DNA from 2 places in the Lelliottia sp. CFBP8978 genome. Region 1 is predicted to be linked to the other one. Evidence: predicted binding sites of a transcription regulator. Region 1 holds the regulator's gene; the other holds the start of a gene.
The links. Region 1 encodes PhoB, which activates phosphate uptake and scavenging genes when phosphate is short. Its sites were predicted from a motif close to CTGTCATAAAACTGNCNNAT; they were not measured.

Region 1 (4,214 bases):
CTAGTTCCACACGGGGCGCCTGTAGATTTCCGTCTGGCTGATTCCGCGCGCGATTCTGGCTCCAGAATGCGCGATAAGCGATGCCTTTTACTTCGAATTCCACTTCCGCCAGACACTCGGCGGTGTCGCGCGTCATTAAGTCATTTTGGGCCTGCGAGACTTTCTCCAGCCGCGGCGTCTCGTGATAAAGCGCCAGGCAAATCGCATCGAGCAGAGTGGTTTTCCCCGCGCCAGTAGCCCCTGTAATGGCAAAGAGTCCATTGCTGGCGAACGGTTCAGCGGTAAAGTCGATTTTCCATTCACCCTTCAGGGAGTTGAGGTTTTTGAGACGCAAGCTGAGAATTTTCATGCGTTTTCTTCCTCGTGAGTGAGCGCGTGCAACGTATCGGTAAACAGTTCGTTGAGTCGGGTACGTTGAGCGTCGTCGATCTCCTCTTGCGCCAGCCGGCGTTCAAACACCTCTTCGACTTTCAGCTCGCTCAGGGTTTCTCGTTGTGCGCTGAGAAGAATTTTCTCGCGCTGTTCCCGGCTGCGGCGTACCAGCAATACTTCCACCGGCAGATCTTCCGTCAGCGCCTGAATCTTGCGCTGCATATCGTGGAGATAGCCATCGGTCGTGATTTCGATATCCAGCCAGACAGGAGGCGTTTGTTGCACATCACGCCACTGTTCAAGCTGCTGTGAGAGGCTCGCCAGATCCCCTTTTAATACCGCCAGAGGCTGGGTGACGGGCACGTTCAGCGTCTCTACTGCGCTGAGTTTGCCGTCGGTAAAACTCACCAGATGGACGCTTTTTGCCTTTCCGGTCTCATCAAAGCTTAAGGAGATCGGTGAGCCGCAGTAGCGAATGTGTTCGCAGCCGCCAATGATTTGCGCGCGGTGAATATGGCCGAGGGCGATGTAGTCGGCAGGCGGGAAATTTTGCGCCGGAAAAGCATCCAGCGTACCAATATAGATATCGCGCACGGCGTCACTTTTGCTGGCGCCTACGGTGGTCAGATGGCCGGTAGCGATGACTGGCAGAGCGGCGTCACCGCGCAGGGCGCAGGCATCCGTGTACTGTTGGTGATAATAGTCGGTGATGGCCTGCAGCAGGACCTGCTGCTTTTCGCCGCCTGACAGGCCAGCCTGGCTCTGGACGATATCGCGCGGGCGCAGGAACGGGATGGGGCATAGCACCGCCCCCGGCGTGCCATCGCGTTTTTTGAGGATTTGCGGTGCATGTCCGGCATTTGCCACTACAGTGGTATTCAGAAAGGCAAGAATGTCGCGGGACTCATTGAGCGTGGCAACCGAGTCATGGTTGCCCGCGACGATCACCAGATGGCAGCCGGTTTGCTGTAAATTGACCACGAAGCGGTTATAGAGTTCTCGCGCATAACTCGGCGGCGATCCGGTATCGAAAATATCTCCGGCAACGATAATCGTATCCACCTGCTGAGACTGCGCCGTTTCCAGCAGCCAGTTCAGAAACGCTTCGTGTTCGGCAGCGCGACTTTTACTGTAAAAGTTTTGACCCAGATGCCAGTCCGAGGTGTGGAGTATGCGCATAACAGTTCCATGGCAAAAAAAGATGGAGTGGATTATACACTTCATCCATCACGCTGCCTCTGCGTTGGCTGCTTCTGTTCATTCGAGTCTCAGGCTCAGACCGGCAATCACTACCCCGGGACTTGCCGCTTTGAGACAAGTTGAATGATTTTGGACGTATGGACGTGGAGAGGCAGAAATTAACTGCTGTAATAAAACAACAGTTTGCCATTGATGGTGGTAATGTTTTTCATAAATCTGTCATAAATCTGACGCATAATGACGCCGCATTACCCACTCATACCTTAATCAGACAGGGCAAAGTATGGCGAGACGTATTCTGGTCGTAGAAGATGAAGCTCCGATTCGCGAAATGGTGTGCTTCGTGCTGGAACAAAATGGTTTCCAGCCGGTTGAAGCCGAAGATTATGACAGCGCGGTGAATCAACTGAACGAACCCTGGCCCGATTTGATTTTGCTGGACTGGATGTTGCCAGGCGGATCCGGACTGCAATTTATCAAGCACATTAAGCGTGAGGCGATGACCCGCGATATCCCGGTTGTCATGTTGACCGCCCGTGGTGAAGAAGAGGATCGCGTTCGCGGTCTGGAAACGGGGGCAGATGATTACATCACCAAGCCTTTCTCACCGAAAGAACTGGTGGCGCGTATTAAAGCCGTCATGCGCCGTATTTCACCGATGGCGGTGGAAGAGGTGATCGAAATGCAGGGCCTGAGCCTTGACCCGACGTCACATCGCGTGATGACGGGCGAAAATCCTCTCGATATGGGACCGACCGAATTTAAACTGTTGCACTTCTTTATGACTCACCCGGAACGCGTGTACAGCCGCGAGCAGCTGCTGAATAACGTCTGGGGAACCAACGTCTATGTCGAAGACCGGACGGTAGATGTGCATATTCGCCGCTTGCGCAAAGCGCTGGAACACAGCGGCCACGATCGCATGGTGCAAACGGTTCGCGGCACGGGTTATCGTTTTTCGACCCGTTTCTGAACAATGACAGGAGTGTGACGCGTGCTGGAACGTCTGTCATGGAAAAGGCTCGTTTTTGAACTGATTTTAAGCTGTATCCCGGCCTTCATTTTGGGGGCTGTTTTTGGTTATCTGCCGTGGTTTTTACTGGCGGCAGTGACCGGGCTACTGATCTGGCATTTCTGGAATTTACTGCGTCTTTCCTGGTGGCTGTGGGTTGATCGCAGTATGACACCGCCGCCCGGAAGCGGCAGCTGGGAGCCGTTGCTGTACGGCTTGCATCAGATGCAGATGCGTAATAAAAAGCGCCGTCGTGAGCTTGGAAGCCTGATTAAACGCTTTCGTAGCGGGGCGGAATCACTGCCGGATGCGGTGATTCTGACCACCGAAGAAGGGACCATTTTCTGGTGTAATGGACTGGCACAACAGCTGCTTGGGCTTCGCTGGCCGGACGACAACGGGCAAAATATCCTTAACCTTCTGCGTTACCCTGAATTCACGCATTATTTGAAAAAGCGTGACTTTACTCGCCCCCATAATCTGATACTGAACAATAGCCGTCATCTTGAGATCCGCGTCATGCCTTACAGCGATAAGCAGTGGCTGATGGTGGCGCGGGACGTTACCCAAATGCACCAGCTTGAAGGGGCAAGACGGAACTTCTTTGCCAATGTCAGCCATGAGTTGCGTACCCCGCTGACCGTGCTTCAGGGGTATCTGGAGATGATGCAGGAGCAGACGCTGGAAGGCGCGCCGCGTGATAAAGCGTTGCATACCATGCGCGAGCAGACCCATCGCATGGAAGGGCTGGTGAAGCAGTTGCTTACCCTGTCGAAAATTGAGGCCGCGCCGACGCTGGCCCTGAATGAAACCATTGACGTGCCGATGATGCTACGGGTCGTTGAGCGTGAAGCTCAGACGTTGAGCCATAAAAAGCATGAATTCACGTTCGAGGTGGACAATGGCCTGAAAGTGCTTGGCAGCGAAGATGAACTGCGCAGCGCGATCTCAAACCTGGTCTACAACGCCGTTAACCATACGCCGGAAGGGACGCACATCGTGGTGCGCTGGCAGGCCGTTCCGACGGGAGCGGAATTTAGCGTCGAGGATAACGGGCCGGGCATTGGCCCTGAACACATTCCTCGTCTGACAGAACGATTTTATCGCGTAGATAAAGCCCGTTCACGCCAGACGGGCGGTAGCGGTCTGGGGCTGGCGATTGTGAAGCATGCCGTTCATCATCACGAAAGTCGTCTCGATATTCAAAGTACGCCGGGTCAGGGCACGCGTTTCAGTTTTGTTATCCCGCAACGATTAATTGCCAAAAAAAGTCTCTGATAGCGACGGTGTCAGTTTAACTTTCCACAGGCCAGCCTTTGCTGGCCTGTTTGCTTTGCAGTCAAGCGAAACGCGGGTGAATTTTATACGGTTGTTGCTTTTTTGTTCGCATGATTAGCCATGAGTTTTTCTTATACTTAGAGGATTGTTCTGGTCTGAATTTTCATGCTGGCATATTGTTCTGGTTTTAAGATCCCTCCTTGCCTTTAAACGTTATAAGCGTTTAAATTGCGCCCCATATACTGTCATACCGACTGTATTTGCGTGGTAAATCGAAAAACTATTCTTCGCCACGCCAGGACGGGAGCATATCCCGCTGAAATTGAGTCAATTTTCCGCTGTATCGTCCCAT
Region 2 (4,214 bases), 1.9 Mb from region 1:
GATGCCCGGGTGGCAAAACGTCGGTTTTTTGCAGCGTGGCGAGCGGTGTCTGGACGGGAGACCCGTCCGGCAACGCGCCCAGCAGGTCCAGCGAGCCAGAAGAGAAATGCAGGGCGCTCTGACCGCGACTGACGATCGCGCAGCGCAGGCCGCGTTGGGTGAGCTTTAGGCCACACAGAATCCCTGCGAGGCCGCCGCCAATGATCACCGTATCAAACTTCATCGCGATGCTCCTTCTCCAGCCCGCATAACCCCTGATACACCCAGCGGGTAAATTCACTTTCGCGCAGCGCGTCGCCCCATGCGACAGGCTGCACACCTTTCCAGCGCTCATTAAGAAACTCACTGAGCTGTGTGAGCGACTGTGCGGATGTTGTGACATTAAAACGCTGTAACAGCCCGGCGGCACGACATGCGCAAAGCTCGCCCTGACAGGTTCCCATGCCTACGCGGGTGCGGCGGCGTAAATCGAGCAGCGTGTTAACGGTCAGATTCTCCACCGCATACTGCACTTCTCCTGCTGTTACGGCTTCGCATTCACAAACCAGACTGCGGCTCAGCCGGCCCTGACCCAGCCATGCAGGCGTTCGGTCACCGTGGCGATAAATAGCCGAGCCGCGCAGCGGAGCAGGCAGCGAGATAATTTTTTGCAGCGTCTTTTCGGTTGGCTCCTGCGATCCCGGCAGCGACCGCTCTGCGGTGAGGCAGGGCTGTGAATTGCCGAGTTTGCGACAGACCGCATCGGTCGCCCACTGCGCCATCAGCCGGTAGGTCATCAGCTTGCCGCCGGTGATGGTAATAAAGCCTTCCAGCCCGTCACGTTCGGCGTGATCCATCAGGACAATTCCCCGGCTGACGTTGCGCCCGCTGGGATCGTTATCACTGGCGACCAACGGGCGCACGCCGGCATAGGCACGCAAAATGCGCGTCTGCGCCATGACTGGCGCCAGTTTTTCGCCTTCGCGCAGTAAAATATCGACCTCTTCTGCGGTCACCCGGTTGCTGTCGATATCGTTATAGTCAATGTGCGTTGAGGTGGTGCCAATCAGGGAAATGGTATCGCCAGGGACCAGAATATCGGCGTCGGAGGGCTTGCGGCAGCGGTTGATCACGTGGTTGTTGATGCGGTGGTCCAGGATCAGCAGTGAGCCTTTCGCCGGGAACATGCGGATGGATAAATCCGCATATTCAGCGATGCGCTGCCCCCAGATACCGGCCGCATTGATCACGACGCTGGCATAAAGCTCGCTGTGTTCGCCATATTGCCGATCATAGACCCGCACACCCCGCACGGTATCGTTGTCGCGGATGAGCCCCGTCACTTCATGCGCGGTCAGAATGGTGGCTCCATGCTCGCGGGCATCAAGCATATTGGCGGCCGTCAGACGAAAAGGATCGACGGTTCCGTCCGGGACTTTAACGGCTCCGGTCAGCGCCGGATTGACTGACGGTTCCATGCGCCGGGCGAGCAGAGGATCGATCGCTTCGGCGCGGATACCCGCTTCGGTACAGGCCGCGATAAAGGTCTGCTGAAACGAAAAGTCGTCTTCGGGAAGTGTAATGAACAGGCCATCGGTGGGTTCAATACAGTGGCGGGCGATACGTTTCAGGATTTGGTTTTCAGCAATACATTCGCGAGCGGATTCGTTATCGGTCACGGCGTAGCGCGCTCCGCTGTGCAGCAGGCCATGATTGCGTCCGGTTGCACCTGTCGCAATATCATGACGTTCCAGCAGCGTCACGCTTAACCCGCGCAGGGCGCAGTCTCGCGCTATTCCGGCACCGGTGGCACCGCCGCCAATGATAATCACGTCGCTATAACGGGGATCGCGGATTGTCATTGTCTTCCCTCATGTTCGTTTTTTTACCATTTAGCCACATTAAAACTGTGGTTTGTTTGATTTCGAACATAAACGAGCGCAATGCGAAAGTGAAACGTGATTTCATGCGCTTTTTTGCTCACGCCGTCATATTTCTGTAACAATTTGTGCGTTGATTCACAGTAACAATCGCTGTGATTTTTTAACATCCCCGCCTCTCTTGAGCCGGGGCGTGGTAAAGCCCCGAAAATTCACGACATGGCCATGGAGGCTATTATGCTCAGTATCTTTAAACCTGCGCCGCATCAGGCGCGTGTGCCCGAGGCAGAGATCGACCCGCTGTATCGCCGCCTGCGTTGGCAAATTTTCCTGGGAATTTTCTTCGGCTATGCCGCTTACTATCTGGTGCGTAAGAACTTCGCGTTGGCCATGCCTTATCTGGTCGAACAGGGGTTTTCACGCGGTGATTTAGGCTTTGCGTTGTCGGGGATCTCGATCGCCTACGGATTTTCCAAGTTCATTATGGGATCCGTTTCGGACCGCTCGAATCCGCGCGTGTTCCTGCCCGCAGGTTTGATCCTGGCTGCCGCGGTGATGCTGTTTATGGGCTTTGTACCGTGGGCCACCTCCAGCATCGCCATTATGTTCGTCCTGCTTTTCTTGTGCGGCTGGTTCCAGGGAATGGGATGGCCGCCGTGCGGACGAACCATGGTCCACTGGTGGTCGCAGAAAGAGCGTGGCGGAATTGTGTCAGTGTGGAACTGCGCGCATAACGTCGGCGGGGGCATTCCGCCTCTGCTGTTTTTGCTGGGGATGGCGTGGTTTAACGACTGGCACGCAGCGCTGTATATGCCTGCGTTTGGCGCGATTCTGGTGGCGATAATTGCCTTTGCGTTGATGCGTGATACTCCGCAATCCTGCGGTTTGCCGCCGATTGAAGAGTACAAAAACGATTATCCGGACGATTACAGCGAGCAGCACGAAGAGGAGCTGACGGCGAAGCAGATCTTTATGAAGTATGTGCTGCCCAACAAGCTGCTGTGGTACATCGCCATTGCCAACGTTTTTGTCTATCTGCTGCGCTACGGCATCCTCGACTGGTCACCGACCTATCTGAAGGAGGTGAAGCACTTTGCGCTGGATAAGTCCTCCTGGGCCTATTTCCTGTATGAATACGCGGGGATCCCGGGCACGCTGATTTGTGGCTGGATGTCGGACAAAGTCTTCCGCGGGAATCGCGGTGCGACGGGGGTATTCTTCATGACGCTGGTCACTATCGCGACCATCGTTTACTGGCTCAACCCGCCGGGAAATCCGGGTGTGGATATGGCATGTATGATCGTCATTGGCTTCCTGATCTACGGTCCGGTCATGCTGATTGGTCTGCATGCGCTTGAGCTGGCACCTAAGAAAGCCGCAGGGACGGCCGCGGGCTTTACCGGGCTGTTCGGTTATCTCGGCGGATCGGTCGCCGCCAGCGCCATTGTTGGCTATACGGTCGATTTCTTCGGCTGGGACGGTGGCTTTATGGTAATGATTGGCGGCAGCATTATGGCGGTGCTACTGCTGATTGTGGTGATGTTCGGTGAAAAACGCCATCACGCAGAGATGATGCAGAAACGCGGATAAAAAAAATGCCCGCGCTGCGGGCATTACATTTCGATTTCGATATCGCCTTTTGCCCGGCAACAGCAGGGCAAAATTTCCCCTTCATTGATAAACGCCAGCGGCTCGGTGAGCCAGTCGACCTGACCTGCCACTAAACGGCAGCGGCAGGAGCCGCAGTAACCGGCGCGACACTGGTATTCGACTTCTACCTGATGCGACTCAAGCGCCACCAGCAGAGAAGGGTGCTCTTCGCGGCACAGAACTTCTGTGCCGGAAAGACTTAGCGTGACGCGGCTCATCAGAGCTGGAAATCGCTCAGGTCATCAGTATTGACTTCGGAATCAATCTGACCGACCAGGTAAGAACTCACTTCCACTTCCTGCGGAGCCACCTGTACGTTATCGGACACCAGCCAGGTGTTGATCCACGGAATCGGATTGGAGCGGGTCTGGAATGGCAGCTCAAGGCCCACCGCCTGCATGCGGATATTAGTAATGTATTCCACGTACTGGCACAGAATATCTTTGTTCAGACCGATCATGGAACCGTCACGGAACAGGTAATCTGCCCACTCTTTTTCCTGCTGCGCGGCCAGCACAAACAGGTCGTAGCACTCTTGTTTGCACTCTTCGGCAATCTCTGCCATTTCTGGATCGTCCACGCCGCTGCGCAGCAGATTCAGCATGTGCTGAGTGCCGGTCAGGTGCAGGGCTTCGTCACGGGCGATCAGGCGGATAATTTTTGCATTACCTTCCATCAGCTTGCGCTCGGCGAAAGCAAACGAGC

Region 2: the regulator PhoB is predicted to act here: its motif matches at 1,965-1,984, upstream of glpT (glycerol-3-phosphate transporter).

Annotation. Positions count from the first base shown of each region.
Region 1 covers NZ_CM188253.1:1,003,450-1,007,663, forward strand. The annotation lists gene sbcC (exonuclease subunit SbcC) at 1-349, opposite strand, end outside; gene sbcD (exonuclease subunit SbcD) at 346-1,551, opposite strand; gene phoB (phosphate response regulator transcription factor PhoB) at 1,856-2,545, shown strand; gene phoR (phosphate regulon sensor histidine kinase PhoR) at 2,567-3,862, shown strand.
Region 2 covers NZ_CM188253.1:2,943,947-2,948,160, reverse strand. The annotation lists gene glpB (glycerol-3-phosphate dehydrogenase subunit GlpB) at 1-223, opposite strand, end outside; gene glpA (anaerobic glycerol-3-phosphate dehydrogenase subunit A) at 213-1,841, opposite strand; gene glpT (glycerol-3-phosphate transporter) at 2,097-3,449, shown strand; gene yfaE (class I ribonucleotide reductase maintenance protein YfaE) at 3,473-3,727, opposite strand; gene nrdB (class Ia ribonucleoside-diphosphate reductase subunit beta) at 3,727-4,214, opposite strand, start outside.